Regions from separate parts of the Bradyrhizobium sp. USDA 4502 genome, predicted to be linked through region 3. Evidence: predicted binding sites of a transcription regulator. Region 3 holds the regulator's gene; each other region holds the start of a gene.
The links. Region 3 encodes PhoB, which activates phosphate uptake and scavenging genes when phosphate is short. Its sites were predicted from a motif close to TGTCATNNANCTGTCAT; they were not measured.
Positions count from the first base shown of each region.

Region 1 (6,739 bases), 4.2 Mb from region 3:
TTTTCCACGCCGCGCGGCAGGACATCGAAATCGTCTGGCACCTCTCCGGCACGATCCCGCATCCGATCTTCGACACCCAGGTCGCCGCCATGGTGCTCGGCTATGGCGACAGCATCGCCTATGACCAGCTCGTCGACCGCGTGACCGGCCACCGCCCCGACAAGACCCATCGCTTCACCGACTGGTCGCGCCGGCCGCTGACCGACGAGCAGCTCCACTACGCCGTCTCCGACGTGACCCATCTGCGCGAAGTGTTCGCAGCCCTCGATGCCGATCTGAAGAAGCGCGACCGTAGTGACTGGGTCAGCGAGGAGATGGAGGTCCTGACCTCGCCGAAGACCTACGACTTCCATCCCGAGCGCGCCTGGGAGCGGCTCAAGACCCGCGTCCGCAAGCCGCGCGAGCTCGCGGTGCTGATCGAGGTCGCGGCCTGGCGCGAGCAGGAGGCGCAGAGCCGCGACGTGCCGCGTTCACGCGTGCTCAAGGACGATGCGGTCGGCGATATCGCCACCCATGCGCCGACCTCGCTGGAGAAGCTCGGCAATCTGCGCTCGCTGCCGAAGGGCTTTGAGCGCTCGAAATGGGGCGCCGACATCATTGCTGCCGTGCAGCGCGGGCTCGCCCGCGACCAGGCCACGCTGCCCAAGCTGGAAAAGCCGAGAAACAATTCCAACGGTGCGGCGACCGTCGAACTATTGAAGGTGCTGCTGCGCATGACCTCGGAGCGGCACGGCGTCGCCAGCAAGGTGATCGCCACCGTCGACGACCTCGAGCAGATCGCTGCCAGCGATCAGGCCGAGGTCGGCGCCCTGCACGGCTGGCGCCGCGAACTGTTCGGCGAGGCCGCGCTCAAGCTCAAGCACGGCCAGCTCGCGCTCGCGATCGACAAGGGCCGCGTGGTGCGGGTGGACCGGGGTTAGCGCGCGCCGTTCGCCTGGTGCGCCCCAGGTTCCACCGGCAGTCGGCCAGTGGCCGAACAGGTTGCGCCGAAGCTTGACCGGCACAGGCTGAGGTTGCGTCACGCAAAACCACCGCGCTTGCTAAGGCGCAATTTTCGTGTTGCAATCCCCTCACAATCGGATTGCGGCCGTTCGACTGTGCGTTTCGCGACGTTGATATCCAAGGCTTCGATGTACAGGGCTTCGATAGGCGAAACTTCGGACTTGAAGACTTTGGATCTGACGACCCGGGAAGTGAACAGACAGCGCAAAGTCCGCTTGTGGCGTGGCACGTGGAAAACGTGGCCGCGTCTTTTTTATGTCTAAACTGGGAGAGAGACGATGCCGAAGGGTACCGTCAAATGGTTCAACCCGACCAAAGGTTACGGGTTCATCAAGCCAGCCGTCGGCGACAAGGACGTGTTCGTCCATATCTCGGCGGTCGAGCGCGCGGGCCTCAGCACATTGAACGAGAACCAGTCCGTCGAGTACGAGCTGGTGGAGAACCGCGGCAAGGCGTCGGCAGAGAACCTCAAGGTTCACTGAACGCCGCTGCCAGCGGAATTCATCCTGATGCCTCCCCCGGCCGCATCACCCCGGGGGATGTCTCCTGCAACCGCGCGCTAGGGCGCCGGCGCGATCAGCGTATGGTCGGTTGCGCCGCTGCCCAGGGTCTTGCAGAGATCGCCTTCGAGCTTGAGCCGGCCGCTTGCCAGCAGCCGCAGCGCCTCCGGATAGATGCGATGCTCGATGGTGATCACGCGCGCGGCGAGCGTCTCGGCGGTGTCGTCGTCAGCGACCGTGACCGCGCCCTGCATCACGATCGGTCCGGCGTCGGTCTCCGGGATCACGAAATGCACCGTCGCTCCGGACAGCTTGACCCCTGCACGCAACGCCTGGCCGTGCGGATCGAGACCCGGAAAGCAAGGCAGCAGCGAGGGATGGATGTTGAGCATCCGCCCGTACCAGTGCCGCGCGAACTCGGCGGTGAACAGCCGCATGAAGCCGCCGAGGCAGATCAACTCGACCTGCCTGTCATCGAGCGTGCGCTGCAGCACGGCCTCGAAGCCGGCGCGGTCCTTGCCGAACGGCTTGCTCTCGATGACGATGGTCGCAATGCCGCTGGCGGCCGCCTTCTCGAGCCCGGCGGCATCGGCGCGGTTCGAGATCACGGCCACGATCTCGGCTGGGAAATCCGCAGCCTTCGCAGCCTCGATCAGCGCGGCCATGTTGGAGCCGCGGCCGGAGATCAGGATGGCGACGCGGCGCTTCATCGCGAGAGATCGAGATGACCGTTATAGATCACGCGATGCTCGCCTTTGGCCTCGATCACCTCGCCGAGCAACGTCACGGTCTCGCCGCCGGCGGTGAACGCCTCGGTCACGGCGTCGACCGCATCAGCCTTGACGATCGCGATCATGCCGATGCCGCAGTTGAAGGTGCGCAGCAGTTCGAGTTCGGCGATGCCGCCCTGCTCGGCCAGCCATTTGAACACCGGGAGCACCGGCAGCCGCGCCAGATCGATGCCGACGCCGAGATGCTTCGGCAGCACGCGCGGAATGTTGTCGGTGAAGCCGCCGCCGGTGATGTGGGCGAGCCCCTTCACCGCGCCGGTGTCGCGGATCGCGCGCAGGCAGGATTTCACATAGAGCCTGGTCGGCGTCAGCAGCGCTGCGCCAAGCGTCATGACCGGCGCGAACGGCGCCGGCGCGTCATAGGCGACGCCGGACTGCTCGACGATCTTGCGCACCAGCGAATAGCCGTTGGAGTGCACGCCGGAGGAAGCCAGCCCGATCACGGCATCGCCCGCCGCGATATTCGCGGTCGGCAGCAGCGTGCCGCGCTCGGCCGCGCCGACCGCAAAGCCGCCGAGGTCGTAATCGCCATCCTTGTAGAGGCCGGGCATCTCGGCGGTTTCGCCGCCGATCAGCGCGCAGCCGGATTCGCGGCAGCCCTCGGCGATACCAGCGACGATCTGCGCGGTGGCCTCCGGGTGCAGCTTGCCGCAGGCGAAATAGTCGAGGAAGAACAGCGGTTCCGCGCCCTGCACGACGAGGTCGTTGACCGACATCGCGACCAGATCGATGCCGATACCGCCATGAATGCCGGTCTCGATCGCGATCTTCAGCTTGGTGCCGACGCCATCGGTCGCGGCCACCAGGACCGGATCCTTGAAGCCGGCGGCCTTGAGGTCGAACAGCCCGCCGAAACCGCCGATCTCGGCGTCCGCGCCAGGCCGCGCGGTGGCCCGCACCATCGGCTTGATCAGATCGACCAGTCGATTGCCGGCGTCGATATCGACACCCGAATCCGCGTAAGTGAGCCCGTTTTTGCGCTCGGTCATGCCCAATTCCAGATGATCAGGGGCTGGTTACGAGGAATTCCGCCCCCGCGCAATGGCTCGCGGCGCTGCCGCCGCGATACTATGTAGATAACACAAGGCGGCTGCGCAAAAGAGCCGGATATCGAGTAAAATCAGGCTTCTAGCCGGGAAGCGATCCAAGTTGAGCATTCCGAACATCATCACCCTCGGCCGCATCATCCTGGTGCCGGTGATCGTCTGGGCCATCGTGTCCAGCCAGATGGAGATTGCGTTCGCGATCTTCGTGATCGCCGGCGTCTCGGACGCGGTCGACGGTTTCCTCGCCAAGCGCTTCAACATGACGAGCGAGCTCGGCGCCCTGCTCGATCCGCTCGCCGACAAGGCGCTCCTGGTGTCGATCTATGTCGCGCTCGGAATCTGGGGCGCGGTGCCGCGCTGGATCGTGATTCTCGTGGTGTCACGCGACATCATGATCGTCTCCGCCGTGATTGTGTCATGGTTGTTCGACAAGCCGGTCGAGATGAAGCCGCTGATGGTGTCGAAGCTGAACACGGTGGCGCAGGTCGCGTTCGCAGCGCTGGTGCTGGCCTCGCTCGGCTTCGGCTTTCAGCCACATCCTTACGACCTGATCCTGATGGGCCTGGTCACGATCTTTACTTTGGGTTCGGTGTCCCTCTATCTCGTGGAGTGGGTGCGGCACATGAGCACCATCGAAGCTCGGTAGGCGGGATCCGGAAAAGTGGAAGCCGGTTTTCCCGCGACAAACGCGACGCGTTTGCGCATGGCTAAAATGAAGTGGTTTGGAGACCTGCGTGGCCAGTAGCGTTCAACCTCGTCAATTGGCCTTGGCCCTGCCGCACGAGGAGAAGCTGACCCGCGACGATTTCCTTGAGGGCCCTGCCAATGAGGCGGCGCTGGCGCTGATCGACGGCTGGCCGGACTGGCCAAACCGAATCATGCTGCTGGTCGGGCCTGACGGCTCCGGCAAAAGCCACCTCGCCGCGATCTGGGCCGAGAGCGCCGGCGCGCGCTCGACCGCGGCGCATGCGCTGACCGCCGACACGGTGCCGACCGCGCTTGCGACCGGTGCGCTCGTCGTCGAAGACCTGAGGCCGGCGGATTTCGACGAGCGCGCAATGTTTCATCTGATGAATCTGGCGCGCCAGGACGATGCCTACGTGCTGATCACGGCGCGCATTCCGCCCTCGGCGTTCGAGATCGAATTGCGCGACCTGCGGTCGCGGCTCCGCGCGGTGCCGACCGTGACGCTGCTGCCGCCGGACGACCAGCTGTTCCGCGGCCTGATTGTCAAGTTCTGCGCCGACCGCCAGATGAGCGTGGACGAACCGCTGGTCAGCTATCTGAGCAACCGGATCGAGCGTTCCTACGTTGCCGTCCGGCAGGCGGTCGAGCTCCTGGATACCGAGGCACTCCGGCTCGGCCGTCCCGTCACGCGGGCGCTGGCGGCGGAGCTGTTGCGCGACGCCTGATCCATCCCGCGGCTTGACGGCGCAGGCGAGCGGAACATCAATGTCATCGAAACGTCATCGCAATATCACATGGTCTCTGCGGCTCTCGGCTACACCGCCCCGGCCCTGCCCTGAATTGGACCAGCACTTTATGGACTCGGCACAAGCTACTGAAATCAAAGAAAAAGAGGCGGAATTTCCCGCCATTCCCGCAATCGCGACCAGCCCCGAACGCTTCATCAACCGGGAGCTCTCCTGGCTGCACTTCAACCGGCGGGTGCTCGAGGAATCGGTCAATCTCGGCCATCCCGTGCTGGAGCGGGTCCGCTTCCTGTCGATTTCGGCGAATAACCTCGACGAGTTCTTCATGGTCCGTGTCGCCGGCATCAAGGCGCAGGTCCGCGAGGGCATTACCGAGCGCAGCCCGGACGGCCTGCTGCCGGCCGATCAGCTCGTGATGATCAACAAGACCGTCTCGCAGCTCGCCTCCGACCAGCAGGCGATCTGGAGCGACCTGCGGGATATCCTGGCCAAGGTCGGCATCCAGCTGGTCGACGGCCGCGACGTCACCAAGTCCGAGCGCAGCTGGATCGAGGATCACTTCCTCCACAGCATCTTCCCGCTGCTGACGCCGCTGGCGATCGACCCGGCGCATCCCTTCCCGTTCATCCCGAATCTCGGCTTCACGGTGGCGCTGCAATTGTCGCGGATCTCCGACGGCAAGGCGATGAACGCGCTGATCCGCATGCCCGGCAAGATCGACCGCTTCATCCGCATCCCCTCCACCAAGGAAGGCGCGCCGGCGCGGCTGATCACGCTGGAGCAGGCCACCGGTCTCTTCATCGGCCGCCTGTTCCCCGGCTACACCGTCAAGGGCCAAGGCGCATTCCGCATCATCAGGGACTCCGAACTCGAAATCGAGGAAGAGGCCGAAGATCTCGTTCGCCTGTTCGAGACCGCGCTCAAGCGGCGCCGCCGCGGGTCGGTGATCCGGCTCGAGATCGAGGCCACGATGCCCGAAGAGCTGCGCATCTTCGTGCAGCACGCCTTGTCGGCCGCAGACGACGAAGTGATCCTGGTCGACGGCGTGCTGGCGATGAACGAGCTGTCGCAGCTCACCCGCCTCAATCGCCCCGACCTCGAATTCCCGCCCTATGTGCCGCGCCACCCCGAGCGGGTGCGCGATCATGGCGGCGATATCTTCGCCGCCATCCGCCAGAAGGACCTCGTGGTCCATCACCCCTACGAATCCTTCGACGTCGTGGTGCAGTTCCTGCAGCAGGCGGCACGCGATCCCGACGTGGTCGCGATCAAGCAGACGCTCTATCGCACCTCGAACAATTCGCCGATCGTGCGCGCGCTGGCGGAAGCCGCCGAGGCCGGCAAGTCGGTGACCGCGCTGATCGAGCTGAAGGCGCGCTTCGACGAGGAAGCCAATATCCGCTGGGCCCGCGACCTCGAACGCGCCGGCGTGCAGGTGGTCTACGGCTTCATCGAATTGAAGACGCATGCCAAGCTGTCGATGGTGGTGCGCCGCGAGGGCGGCAATCTCACGACCTATGTGCACACCGGCACCGGCAACTATCACCCGGTCACCGCGCGCATCTACACCGACCTCTCCTACTTCACTTCGGATCCGATCATCGGCCGCGACGTCGCGCGGGTCTTCAACTACATCACCGGCTATGCCGAGCCGAGCGACATCGAGAAGATGGCGGTGTCGCCGCTGACGCTGCGCAAGCGGATCATCGAGCACATCCACGGCGAGATCGCCCACGTCAAGCACGGCCGGCCCGGCGCGGTCTGGATGAAGATGAATGCGCTGGTCGACCCTGATATCATCGACGCGCTGTACGAGGCCTCGCAGGCCGGCGTCTCGGTCGAGCTCGTGGTGCGCGGCATCTGCTGCCTGCGGCCGGGGCTGCCGGGACTGTCGGAGAACATCCGCGTCAAATCGGTGATCGGCCGGTTCCTGGAACACGGCCGAATCTATTGCTTCGGCATGGGTC
Region 1 covers NZ_JBSSGF010000001.1:2,552,660-2,559,398, reverse strand. The annotation lists gene rnd (ribonuclease D) at 1-920, shown strand, start outside; gene ACVW1B_RS11535 (cold-shock protein) at 1,281-1,484, shown strand; gene purN (phosphoribosylglycinamide formyltransferase) at 1,562-2,212, opposite strand; gene purM (phosphoribosylformylglycinamidine cyclo-ligase) at 2,209-3,282, opposite strand; gene ACVW1B_RS11520 (CDP-alcohol phosphatidyltransferase family protein) at 3,443-3,985, shown strand; gene ACVW1B_RS11515 (P-loop NTPase family protein) at 4,074-4,751, shown strand; gene ACVW1B_RS11510 (RNA degradosome polyphosphate kinase) at 4,882-6,739, shown strand, end outside.
Region 1: the regulator PhoB is predicted to act here: its motif matches at 4,793-4,809, upstream of ACVW1B_RS11510 (RNA degradosome polyphosphate kinase).

Region 2 (6,739 bases), 1.0 Mb from region 3:
TCTCGGTCGCGGACAAGGCGACCATCGGCAACATGGCGCCCGAATATGGCGCGACCTGCGGCTTCTTCCCGGTCGACGCCGCGACCATCGATTACCTGAAGACCTCGGGCCGCAAGGCCGATCGCGTCAAGCTGGTGCAGTCCTACGCCAAGGCGCAGGGCCTGTTCCGTACCGCCAAGTCGACTGACCCGGTGTTCACCACCACGCTGACGCTCGACCTCGGCGACGTCGTGCCGTCGATGGCCGGACCGAAGCGCCCCGAAGGCCGCATCGCGCTGCCGGCGGTGTCGACCGGTTTCGCGACCGCGCTGGTCGGCGAATACAAGAAGCCCGAGGGCGAGCAGAAGCGTTATGCGGTCGAGGGCCGTGACTTCGATCTCGGCCATGGCGACGTCGTGATCGCGGCGATCACCTCCTGCACCAACACCTCGAATCCGAGCGTGCTGATCGGTGCCGGCCTGCTGGCGCGCAAGGCGGCCGCCAAGGGCCTCAAGGCCAAGCCGTGGGTGAAGACCTCGCTCGCGCCGGGCAGCCAGGTGGTGGCGGAGTATCTCGCCAATTCTGGCCTGCAGGCCGATCTCGACAAGGTCGGCTTCAACCTCGTCGGCTTCGGCTGCACGACCTGCATCGGCAATTCCGGCCCGCTGCCGGAAGACATCTCGAAGTCAATCAACGAAAACGGCATCGTCGCCGCCGCCGTGCTGTCGGGTAACCGCAACTTCGAAGGCCGCGTCTCGCCCGACGTGCAGGCGAACTACCTCGCCTCGCCGCCGCTCGTCGTCGCGCATGCGCTCGCCGGCACCGTGACCAAGGATCTCGCGGTTGAGCCGCTCGGCATCGGCAAGGACGGCAAGCCGGTGTTCCTCAAGGACATCTGGCCGACCGCCAAGGAGATCAACGCCTTCATGAAGAAGTACGTCACCGCGACGATCTTCAAGAAGAAGTACGCCGACGTGTTCAAGGGCGATACCAACTGGCGCAAGATCAAGACCACGGAAAGCGAGACCTATCGCTGGAACATGAGCTCGACCTATGTGCAGAACCCGCCCTATTTCGAAGGCATGAAGAAGCAGCCCGATCCGGTCACGGACGTGGTCGACGCGCGGATCCTCGCGATGTTCGGCGACAAGATCACCACCGACCACATCTCGCCGGCCGGTTCGATCAAGCTGACCTCGCCCGCCGGCAAGTTCCTCAGCGAGCACCAGGTGCGCCCCGCCGACTTCAACCAGTACGGCACGCGGCGCGGCAACCATGAAGTGATGATGCGCGGCACCTTCGCCAACATCCGCATCAAGAACTTCATGCTGAAGGGCGCGGACGGCAATATTCCGGAAGGCGGTTTGACCAGGCACTGGCCCGACGGCGAGCAGATGTCGATCTACGACGCCGCGATGAAGTACCAGCAGGAGAGCGTGCCGCTGGTGGTGTTCGCCGGCGCCGAATACGGCAACGGCTCGTCGCGCGACTGGGCCGCAAAGGGCACGCGCCTGCTCGGCGTGCGCGCGGTGATCTGCCAGAGCTTCGAGCGCATCCATCGCTCCAACCTGGTCGGCATGGGTGTGCTTCCGCTCACCTTCCAGGACGGCACGTCGTGGTCCTCGCTCGGCCTCAAGGGCGACGAGAAGGTCACGATCCGCGGGCTGCAGGGCGACCTGAAGCCGCGCCAGACGCTAACGGCCGAGATCGTCTCCGCTGACGGCGGCAAAAAGGATGTCCCGCTGCTCTGCCGCATCGATACGCTGGACGAGCTCGACTACTATCGCAACGGCGGCATCCTGCATTATGTGCTGCGCAAACTGGCGGCCTAAGGCCCCTTTGTTTGAGCATGGTCTGTCCGGAAAACCGCTTCACACTTTTCCGGACCATGCTCCAACGCGGATTTGTGATCGGTGCCTCACTGCTTAGTGAGTAGCGGCTAAAAAGAAGGCGGCCTATGAAAAGGCCGCTTTCTCGCGTTTTGGGGCACGCAAGTTCAGGGACAGACTTCATGCTCCGTACAATTACGGATGGAAATCATCACGACTGGTTCGCAGTATGACAGCGATGATGGCCTATAACTGTATCTCGCGATGGTCGAGCGCCCTTGGTATCTGCGCAATCGTCGCGATCATCCGCCCCGCCCACGCCGATCCGCGTGCCGTCGTCGAACTCTTCACCTCGCAGGGATGCTCGTCCTGTCCGCCCGCGGACAAGATCATCGGTGACCTCGCGAAGGACCCCAACGTCATCGCGCTGAGCATGCCGATCGACTATTGGGACTATCTCGGCTGGAAGGACACGCTGGCCGATTCCCGTTTCAGCGCGCGCCAGAAGGCCTATTCGCATGTGCGCGGCGACCGCGACGTCTACACGCCGCAAGCCGTGATCAATGGCTCCGCGCATGTGATCGGCAGCGATCGCGCCAGTATCGAGGACGCCATCAAGGACACCGAAAGGAGCGGCAGCGTGATGTCGGTGCCCGTGACGATGACGCTGAGCGGCAAGCAGATCAACGTGTCGGTCGCCGCATCGAAGTCGCCGGCCGTGTCGCGCGGCGAGGTCTGGATCTGCTCGATCTCGAAGTCGGTGCCGATCTCGATCGCGCGCGGCGAGAACCGCGGCCGCGAGATCACCTACCACAACGTCGTGCGCAATCTCCTCAAGGTCGGTGACTGGAACGGTTCGTCCGGGAGCTGGACCGTGCCGCTGGAGAACATCACGCGTGACGGTGTCGATGCTGCGGCGGTGTACGTCCAGGACGGCAACCGCGACAAGCCGGGCCCGATGCTCGGCGCTGCCTTCACCTCACTTCACTAGCGCCTCGCTGCGGTAAGGCGCGATGCGCCGGCTTCCGCCGGTCGCACGCATGTTTTCGTGCAGCCGCATGGCGACAAACCTGCATTCAGTGATCTGCCGAAAGGAAGGCGCCGGTGCTTGGCGCGCGCGTCTTGCTTGCGCAGGTCCCAAAACAAAAAGGACCAACTTTCGTTGGCCCAGTGTTGGGATTTGACTCCCCTGCGAACAGGCCCGATCCCGACGGCCCCGGGGGGCTGGGGGCTGAGGAATCCGGAACCGAAAGGACCGGGCCAACGCAGGGTTTTCTTTTCGCAGGGCAGCGGGGCGGGCGATGGGCGGAAGTGGGGCAGCAATATGATTCCGCTAACGTTCCCGTGACTCTGCGGTTTTTCGGACAATCCGCCGCGCGCGGCGGTGGTTAAGGCCCGGTTGCATTGCGATTGGCCCCTTGCGGGCCCCCTCGCTTAGCGCGATCATGTCACTCTCGTGACGATCCCGGAGAGGGGCCTTCGGAACCCGATCGTCACCGAGGTGACAGGAGGCGCTCGATGAGTTTGATCTCGGAGGACACTGATCCGAGCGGGAGTCGTGCCGCGGCGCGCACCGCCGCCGCGACCCCTCAGCCCAACCGCGTGACATTCAATCGACTTGAGCTCAACCGCATTCTCAATCTCTACGGCCGTATGGTCGCCGACGGCGAGTGGCGCGACTATGCGATCGACTTCCTGAAGGACCGTGCCGTGTTCTCGGTGTTCCGGCGCGCATCCGAAATGCCGATCTACCGGATCGAGAAGGACCCCCGGCTTGCGCGCAAGCAGGGCATGTACAGCGTGATTTCCGCGACCGGCCTGATCCTGCGCCGCGGCCATGAACTCGAACGCGTGCTGTTCGTGATCGACCGCAAGCTGTCGCTGGTCTAAGCGCGTCAGGTCAGTCTGCTTGTAGCCCGGAGGAGCCAACGGGTCGCGCGAACGCGCTCGATGGCAGGCTCCGCGTAATCCGGGGCCGTTGAAGCCGCGGATGAGCCTATCCCGGATTTCGCTTGCGCTTCATCCGGGCTACATCACATCTCGCCTCGCCCAAAAGAAAAGCCCCGGCGGAATGGCCGGGGCTTGGATTTGATCGGCTCGCTCGAGGCGCTTAGTCGCGCTGGCCGAGCAGCTGCAGGAGCAGCGTGAACAGGTTGATGAAGTTCAGGTAGAGCGACAGCGCACCAGTGATTGCCGCACGCTCTGCCATCACGCCACCCTGCGAGGCGTAGCCGTAGATGTAGTCGTTCTTCAGCCGCTGGGTGTCCCAGGCGGTGAGGCCCGCGAACACCAGCACGCCGACCACCGACACGATGAACTGCAGCGCCGAGCTCGCCAGGAACAGGTTGACCAGGCTCGCGATGATGATGCCGATCAGACCCATGAACAGGAACGAGCCCATGCCGCTCATGTCACGCTTGGTGGTGTAGCCGTAGAGGCTCAGCGCACCGAACGTTGCCGCGGTGATGAAGAACACGCGCACGATCGAGGTGTGCGTGTACACCAGGAAGATCGACGACAGCGACAGACCCATCAGCGCCGAGAACACCCAGAACAGGAGTTGGGCGGTCGCGGGCTGCAGGCGGTTGATGCCGGCCGAGATGACGAACACCATCGCCAGAGGGGCGAGGATGAACAGCCACTTCAGCGGGCTCACGAACATCGCGTAGCCGAACTGCGTCAGATAGGCGTTGCCGAACTTGGCGACGGCGGCCGACTGGTCGGTCGTCACCGCACCCATGTAGACGCCGAGCGCGGCGAGGCCGGTGATGGCCAGGCCGATGCTCATGTAGTTGTAGATGCGCAGCATGTAGGCGCGCAGACCGGCGTCGACGGCCGCAGCGTCAATGCGCCCGGCGGCCCGGCCGAAAGGAGAAGCGTAGTTGCGGTCTAGGTCCGACATGGTCGAATTCCCGTGGTTGGTCCCGGTGGAGCGCAAGGGATTTGCGGCGCCGGTCGTAAATCTATCTCAGATGGCTCGGCTTGCGGAACATTAATTCCGTGTCATTCAAACCGACTATCCGACCCGATTGGTATGTGGGAAATTAACACATCCGACGCAAGCTTCCACGCGCGGCCGAATGTCGCTCTGCCCTAGCATCATAGGCAAAAACGGCGCTCGCGCCGCTACATTTTGTCACAAATTCCGCAATACTGAGGCCGGCTTCTGGTTTAGCGCGAGCAGCGTCCCGGCGAGCCCCAGTCCGACCGTGACGACCAGCGCGGCGACCACGACTAGCGCGGCGCTGCCGGCCTGCCAGATAAAACTCAGCGTCATCAGCCTAGTCACGATCAGCCAGGCCGCGATCGAGCCGGCGATCACCCCGAACACCGCGGTTGCAAAACCGATCATCAGATACTCCAGCGCGTAGGCGCCGAGCAGTCGCACCCGCGTGGCGCCGAGCGTCTTGAGAATCACGGCGTCATAGACGCGGTGGCGGTGTCCGGCGGCGAGCGCGCCGCCGAGCACCAGGATCGCGGAGATCAGCGTCACGGCGCTGGCGCCGCGGATCGCCAGCACCAGATTGCTGACCACGCTGCCGACCGTCTCCAGCGCCTCGCGGACCCGCACGCTGGTCACCATCGGGAACGCGTCGGCGACCTGCTTGATGATGCGCGCGTCGTCGGCGGAATCGGCGTGTGGTTCCGTCAGGGTCGCGACATGGCTGTGCGGCGCGCCCTTGAAGGCATTCGGCGAGAATACCAGCACGAAATTGATGCCGAGGCCCTGCCAGTCGATGTTGCGCAGGTTGGCGATCTTCGCCGGCACGTCGCGTCCGAGCACGTTGACGACGATCTCGTCGCCGATCTTCAACGACAGGCCGTCGGCGATCTTCTTCTCCATCGAGACCAGCGGTGGCCCGCTGTAGTCCGGCCCCCACCATTCGCCCTCGACGATCTTCGAGCCCTTGGGGATTTCGCCGGTGTAGGTCAGGCCCCGGTCGCTCTGCAGCACCCACTCCGAATCGACCGACGGCTTGAGCTGGTCGGCCTTGACGCCGCGCGCGGCCACGATCCGTCCGCGCAGCATCGGTACATCCTCGACGGTCGAGCCGGCGGCGACCTTCGCCAGGAAGGCATTGAAGCGGTCGGCCTCGGTGGAGGGGATGTCGATGAAGAAGAACGACGGCGCCCGCTCCGGCAGGGCGGCCAGGAATTGCCGGCGCAGATTGCCGTCGATCTGGGTGATGGTAACGAGCACCGCCAGCCCGAGCCCCAGCGACAGCACCACCGACGGCGTCAGCGCGCCCGGCCGGTGGATGTTGGCGATCGCGAGCCGCAGCATGGTCATGCGGCTGCGCGGCAGCCGCCGCGCCACCGCCATCAGGAGCTCGGCGATTCCGCGCAGCAGCAGGAACACCGCGATCGACGAGGCGACGAACACGGCAGCGACCCGCTTGTCATAGGCAAGCCCGATCGCGACTCCGATCAGGAGCGCGATCACCGCGGCCATCAGCGCCAGATAGCTCCAGCGCGGGCGATGCCACTCGCTGGCGACGGTCTCGCGGAACAGCGCGGCGACCGGCACGTCATGGACACGGCCGAGCGGCCACAGCCCGAACGCCAGCGCGGTGAGCTGGCCGTAGAGGAAGGACAGCGCGAGCTCGTCGGGATGCAGCGCGGGCACCACCGGCAGCGGCAGCAGCTTGCCGAACAGGCCGACGATGACGAAGGGCAGCGCGGCGCCGAGCACGAGCCCGATCACCGAGCCGATCCCGGCCAGCACCACCACCTGCGTGCAGTAGATCGTGAAGACGTCGCGGCCGGTGGCGCCGAGCGCCTTGAACGAAGCGATGACGTCGCGGCGCCGGTCGATATGGCTCTTCACCGCGTTGGCGACGCCGACACCGCCGACCAGCAGCGCCGCGAGGCCGACCAGGGTCAGGAACTGGGTGAAGCGGTTGATGGTGCGCTCGAGCTGCGGCGAGGCA
Region 2 covers NZ_JBSSGF010000001.1:7,784,499-7,791,237, forward strand. The annotation lists gene acnA (aconitate hydratase AcnA) at 1-1,811, shown strand, start outside; gene ACVW1B_RS36315 (DUF1223 domain-containing protein) at 2,038-2,799, shown strand; gene ACVW1B_RS36320 (DUF2794 domain-containing protein) at 3,327-3,698, shown strand; gene ACVW1B_RS36325 (Bax inhibitor-1/YccA family protein) at 3,919-4,710, opposite strand; gene ACVW1B_RS36330 (ABC transporter permease) at 4,945-6,739, opposite strand, start outside.
Region 2: the regulator PhoB is predicted to act here: its motif matches at 3,254-3,270, upstream of ACVW1B_RS36320 (DUF2794 domain-containing protein).

Region 3 (6,739 bases):
GACGGGCGCTCGAAGATCATCGCCAGCGTCTTGCCTTCGAGCGGCTTCCTGCCCTTCTCATGCGCCTTCAGCTTCGCCTTCATGGCGGCTCCGGCGGACAGCATGTTGCGCAGCTCGCCGAGCGGCAGCTCGTTGATATCGAGGAAGTGACGGACCGGCTTGCTCATTATCCAGCCGCCTTCTTCGGCTGCGCCGCCGACAGCACAGAGCAGGCGCGCTCGAGCGCGATGATCGACTGGTCGATCTCGGGCTCGGTCACGATCAGCGGCGCCAGGAACCGCACCACATTGTCGCCGGCGCCGACAGTGAGCAGCTTCTCGTTGCGCAGCGCTGCGATCAGGTCGCCCGACGGCACCACCGCCTTGACGCCGATCAACAGGCCCTCGCCGCGCACCTCCGACAGCACGCCGGGATAGCGGTCGACGACGGAAGCGAGCTTCTGCTTGAGCAGCAGCGACATCTTCTGCACATGCTCGAAGAAGCCAGGTTTCAGCATGACGTCGAGCACGGCATTGGCGGCGGCGACCGCGAGCGGATTGCCGCCGAAGGTCGAGCCGTGCGAGCCGGGCGCCATGCCGGCCGCAGCCTGCGCGGTCGCCAGCACCGCGCCGATCGGAAAACCGCCGCCGAGCGCCTTGGCCAGCGACATCACGTCCGGCGTGACGCCGGTGCGCTTGTAGGCGAACAGCTCGCCGGTGCGGCCCATGCCGGTCTGCACCTCGTCGAAGGCGAGCAGCAGGCCGTGCTCGTCACACAGCGCGCGCAGTGCCTTGAAGAACGCCTGCGGCGCCGAGCGCACGCCGCCCTCGCCCTGCACCGGCTCGATCAGGATGCCGGCGGTGTGCGGGCCGATCGCCTTCTTCACCGCCTCGATGTCGCCATGCGGCACCTGGTCGAAGCCGTCCATCGGCGGGCCGAAGCCTTCGAGATATTTCGCCGAGCCTGTCGCCGCCAGCGTGCCCAGCGTGCGGCCGTGGAAGGCGCCCTCGAAGGTGATGATGCGGTAGCGCTCGCCATGGCCCTTGGAGAAGTGATAGTGGCGGACCAGCTTGATCACGCCCTCCATCGCTTCGGCGCCGGAATTGCAGAAGAACACGAAGTCGGCAAAGCTCTGCTCGCACAGCCGTGCGGCAAGCACCTCGCCGTCCGGGCTCTTGAACAGGTTCGACATGTGCCAGAGCTTGGTCGCCTGTTCCTGCAGCGCCTTGACCAGATGCGGATGCGCGTGCCCGAGCGCGTTGACCGCGACGCCCGAGGTGAAATCGAGATAGCGGTCGCCGTTGGTTGCGATCAGCCAGGCGCCCTCGCCGCGCTCGAAGCCGAGATCGACCCTGGCGAAGACGGGGAGCAGATGCGACGTGGCAGCGTTGGTCATGGCGATCACTGACGGTTTTTAAGCCGACAATTGCCGCTGCGCCTTGACGCCAGCGCAGCAACGGCCAGCTTCGGAAAACAAAACGGCCGCCTTTGCGGGCGGCACGTGGCGGGCATTCTATGCTGCGGTCGGTAAGTGTCAATCGCCACGAAGTGGCCTTCCTGCAATGCGAAACGAGCGCAATCTGGAGCATTCCGGTGCGGTGGAAAAGCCTCATGGCAATGCTTAACTGTGTGGGAACATGTGGACGCACGGCCGCGGACTCTTGCGCCAGAGTCACGCCATATTGTAGCGTTTGGCCTGTCGGGTACGACATCTCGTGCGGCGGTACTGGACCCTCTAAGTAGCCTTTGTGTCTCGCGTAAACGTTCGGGCGCAACACCGTGCCCGGCGAGGGCTAAGGGATTCTGGCCGCAGGGATATTTGTCCAGATTGGCTCGCAGCGCCGCTCCAATGATTGGCCGGCGCTACGCGAAGGGAAGAATGCGATGACTGTATTGACCTGGTCCGACGATCGCGTCGAGCAGCTGAAGAAACTCTGGGAGTCCGGCCTGTCGGCCAGCCAGATCGCGGCGGAACTTGGCAATGTGACGCGAAACGCCGTGATCGGCAAAGTGCATCGGCTCGGCCTCTCCGGCCGCGCCAAGGCACCCTCCACGGCCGCGCCGCGGCAGCGCAAGGCTCGCCCGGCCCAGCACATGATGCGGGTGGCGCGTCCGGTCTCTCGCGGCAACACCGCGCTGGCGCACGCCTTCGAGGTCGAGATGGAGCCCGATCCGATCTCCTACGACAATGTGGTGCCGATGAGCCAGCGGCTCTCGCTGCTGGAGCTCAACGAGGCCACCTGTCATTGGCCGGTCGGCGATCCCTCGAGCCCGGAATTCTTCTTCTGCGGCGGCAAGGCGCTCGCCGGCCTGCCCTATTGCGCGCATCACTCGCGCGTCGCCTACCAGCCCGCCGCCGATCGCCGCCGGCCGTCGGCGAAACCGCAGATCAAGTGAGCACTCGGGAAAACGACGGAAGACCTCAAAAACAAATCCCCGCGAAAGCGGGGATTTTTTTGTGTGATGCGTAGCCCATTACATCACCGGCGTCGTCCCGGCGAAAGCCGGGACCCATAACCACTAATGCGTGTTGTTAGAAAGCCGTCTGGCCGCGTGCCGATTGCACTGGCCGCGGCGTATGGGTCCTGGCTTTCGCCCATAGGCGCTAAAATAGGATTTGCGCCTTGGATTCGCTTGTGATTCCAAGATGGAATGGCACACGAATCGCTTGTGAACAAAGATTGGGCGCGCGTTGTCGCCCGACTTGGCGGAGCCGAGGCTCTGAACATTAGCGCGCGCAAGACGAAGGCGTTTGTCCGTCCGCGGGAGATCAGCAATGCGGTCGACTTGCTGCGCCTGATCTTGGCTTATTGCCTTGGTGAGAAAGGGCTGCGGTTGACGGCGGCATGGGCCACGTCGGTTGGGCTTGTCGATATCTCCAACGTGGCTCTGTTGTATCGCTTACGTCAGTGCGGAGATTGGCTGGCAATCTTGGTCGAGCAGGCGCTTGCCGCCGCGGCGCCGAAGGCGAGCCGCGGTCGTCTGATCCGTATTGTTGACGCCACGACGGTCCCCAAGGCTGGGACGAGCGGCAGGAACAAGAACGCAGTGTGGCGTATCCATAGCGCGTTCGATCTTCCGCAGGAGCGCTTTGGTCACTTCGAACTGACCGATCAGCGAGCGGGCGAGACGCTGGATCGGATACCGGCGGTTGCCGGTGAGATCCGTCTTGCCGATCGCGCCTATCTGCAACCGGAGCGCATGGCGCATCTCGTCGATGCCGATGCGGACTTCGTGATCCGGGCCGGCTGGAAGAGCGCGCGCTGGCTCGATGCCGAAGGTAATCTTGTTGACCTCACTGCCGAACTGCGCAACGCCTCGGCGCGTGGCCTGATCGATCGGCCGATTTGGATAAAGCGCAAGTCAGGTGCGCCGCCGCTCGCAGTGCGTCTGGTTGCCGCGAAGAAGCCGGCGCAAGCTGCTGCGGCTGCGCGACGCAAGGCGCGCCGGACTGCACAAAAGGGAGGTCATCAGCTCTCCAGGCAAACACTTGACGCCGCAGATTGGGTGATCCTGGTGACCTCACTCAGGCCAGAGGACTTCACGACTGCAGATATCCTCGCCCTCTATCGGCTGCGATGGCGCATTGAGCTCGGCTTCAAGCGGCTGAAAAGCCTGATTGGCCTGAAGGGACCTCCCGGAACCGACGAGCGGTCCGCCAGACCCCATATCCTCGCTCATCTGCTGATCATTCTATTGCTCGAGCCGCTCGTCGACGAACTCGAAGACTCTCCCCGCTTGGCCGACGCCGCCTGACCCACCCAGTGACGTGGCGTCTGCTGCGCCAGCTCGTAGCTTCGCTACGGCAAGCGATCATTCCACAGCCCGCAATCGCTCTACTCTGCAGAGCCAGTCACGCTCTCCGGCGACATCTACGCGAGCCACCCAGACATAAGCGCCACTATCAGACTATGATCAAACTATCTTAGCGCCTATGGGCTTGCGCCGGGACGACGCCGTGTTGCGGTTTATGAATGCCGCATGGCCGTTACGGCTGTGGCTCGGCCTTGGCAAAGCGGTCGTCGAGCGCGTAGCCGGCGCCGCGCACGGTGCGGATCGGATCCTGCTCGCGGCCCGGATTGAGCAGCTTGCGCAGGCGGCCGATATGCACGTCGACGGTGCGCTCATCGATGTAGATGTCGCGGCCCCAGACGCTGTCGAGCAGTTGCTCGCGGCTGAACACGCGGCCGGGATGCTCGAGGAAGAATTCGAGCAGGCGATACTCGGTCGGCCCGAGATCGATCGGACGGCCCGAGCGCGCCACGCGGCGCTTCTCGCGGTCGAGCTCGATGTCGCCATAGGTCAGCACGGTCGCAAGCCGCTCCGGGCTGGCGCGGCGCAAGAGGCCCTTCACCCGCGCCAGCAGCTCCGGCACCGAGAACGGCTTGACGATGTAATCGTCCGCGCCGGTGGCAAGCCCGCGCACGCGCTCGCTTTCCTCGCCGCGCGCGGTCAGCATGATGATCGGAAGCTGCTTGGTCTCGGGCCGCGCCCGCAGGCGGCGGCACAGTTCGATGCCGGACAGGCCCGGCAGCATCCAGTCCAGCACCACGAGGTCGGGAACGCGCTCCTTCAGCCGTGTATCCGCATCGTCGCCGCGCCCCACCGTCTCGACATCGTAGCCTTCCGCATCGAGATTGTAGCGCAACAGCGTCGTCAGCGCTTCCTCGTCTTCGACTACCAGAATGCGTGCGCTCATCGGTCTAAGTTCTTTCTCTGTGGTGATCCGTTGCCCAGACGCAAACCGAAACGCTTACTTCCTTGAGCATAGTCCCCGCGGAAACGATTTGTCGCGAGGATCATCCAGTTTCGCTCTTGCCGGTTCCGTGCTTGCCGATCATGCCTCAGTTGCCCGGCACCGTGGTGGCAAAAGTGGTCATGTCCCCCTTCGGGCGCTTGTCGGTGATCTGCTGGCCCTCGATCATGTAGAACACGGTCTCGGCGATATTGGTGGCGTGATCGCCGATCCGCTCGATGTTCTTGGCGCAGAACATCAGATGGATGCAGAACGAGATGTTGCGCGGATCTTCCATCATGTAGGTGAGCAGTTCGCGGAACAGCGAGGTGCAGATCGCATCGACCTCCTCGTCGCCCTTCCAGACGTTCATCGCCGCCGGCAGGTCGTGCGCGGCATAGGCGTCGAGCACCGACTTGACCTGCGACAGCACGAGGTCGGTCATGTGCTCGAGGCCGCGGATCAGCTTCAGCGGCTGGAAATCGCTCTCCAGCGCCGCGACGCGCTTGCCCATGTTCTTGGCGAGGTCGCCGATCCGCTCGAGATCGGTGGCGACGCGCATCGCGCTGACGATCTCACGCAGGTCGATCGCCATCGGCTGGCGGCGCGCGATCGTCAGCACCGCGCGCTCTTCGATGTTGCGCTGCAGATTGTCGATCTCGATGTCGGCGGCGACCACGCGCTTGCCGAGCGCGACGTCGCGACGGATCAGCGCGTCGACCGACTCGGTAATCATTCGTTCGACCAGGCCGCCCATCTCGGCGACCAGGCGGGTCAACTCCTGCAGGTCGCTGTCGAATGCCTTGGCGGTATGTTCAGAAGCCATCGCTTGTCTCCCTCAACCATGATCCCGGGGATCATGGCTTCGTGTCCTGAATTTTAGCATGACCTGATCGGAAAACCGGTTTCCACTTTTCCGGATCATGCGCCGGTCAACCGAACCGGCCGGTGATGTAGTCCTGGGTGCGCCGATCGCTCGGTGAGGTGAAGATCTTGTTGGTGTCGTCGAACTCGATCAGCTCGCCGAGATACATGAAGGCGGTCTTGTCGGAGACGCGCGCCGCCTGCTGCATGTTGTGGGTGACGATCGCGATCGTGTAGTCCTCGGAGAGCTCCTGGATCAGTTCCTCGACCTTGGCGGTCGAGATCGGGTCGAGCGCCGAGCACGGCTCGTCGAACAGGATCACCTCGGGGCGCACCGCCACGGTGCGCGCGATGCACAGGCGCTGCTGCTGGCCGCCGGAGAGCGACAGGCCGGAGGCGTTCAGCTTGTCCTTGACCTCGTTCCACAGCGCGCCGCCGCGCAGCGCCTTCTCGACCCGGTCGTCCATCTCGGACTTCGAGATCTTCTCGTAGAGGCGGATGCCGAAGGCGATGTTCTCGTAGATCGTCATCGGGAACGGCGTCGGCTTCTGGAACACCATGCCGACCCGCGCGCGCAGCAAGTTGAGGTCGAGCTTGGGGTCGAGAATGTTGGTCTGGTCCAGCATCAGCTGGCCGACCGCGCGCTGGCCCGGATACAGGTCGTACATCCGGTTGAAGATGCGCAGCAGGGTCGACTTGCCGCAGCCGGACGGGCCGATGAACGCCGTGACGCGGTTGGTGCCGAGCGTCAGGTTGATGTTCTTCAGCGCGTGGTGCTCGCCGTAATAGAAGTTGAGGTTGCGCACCGTGACTTTCGGCGGCGCTTCCGGCAGCGGAACCTGGGGAATGTGGCCTGCGGCAGTCGTGGAGACGGAAAGCTCGGTCATTTTGCGGCCCTTTCGGCACCAAGGATACGCGCGCCGATATTCAACGCGAGCACGGTGAATGTGATGAGCAGCGCGCCGCTCCACGCCAGCTCTTTCCAGTAGGCGTAGGGGCTCTGCACGAAGTTGTTGATGGTCACTGGCAGGTTGGCCATCGTCTTGGTCAGATCCAGGCTGAAGAACTGGTTCGACAGCGCGGTGAACAGCAGCGGCGCGGTCTCGCCGGCGACGCGGGCGGTCGCCAGCAGCACACCGGTGATCAGACCCGATCGCGCGG
Region 3 covers NZ_JBSSGF010000001.1:6,748,601-6,755,339, forward strand. The annotation lists gene argF (ornithine carbamoyltransferase) at 1-167, opposite strand, end outside; gene ACVW1B_RS31550 (aspartate aminotransferase family protein) at 167-1,375, opposite strand; gene ACVW1B_RS31555 (GcrA family cell cycle regulator) at 1,864-2,376, shown strand; gene ACVW1B_RS31560 (IS4 family transposase) at 2,632-3,735, shown strand; gene phoB (phosphate regulon transcriptional regulator PhoB) at 3,968-4,678, opposite strand; gene phoU (phosphate signaling complex protein PhoU) at 4,824-5,540, opposite strand; gene pstB (phosphate ABC transporter ATP-binding protein PstB) at 5,647-6,465, opposite strand; gene pstA (phosphate ABC transporter permease PstA) at 6,462-6,739, opposite strand, start outside.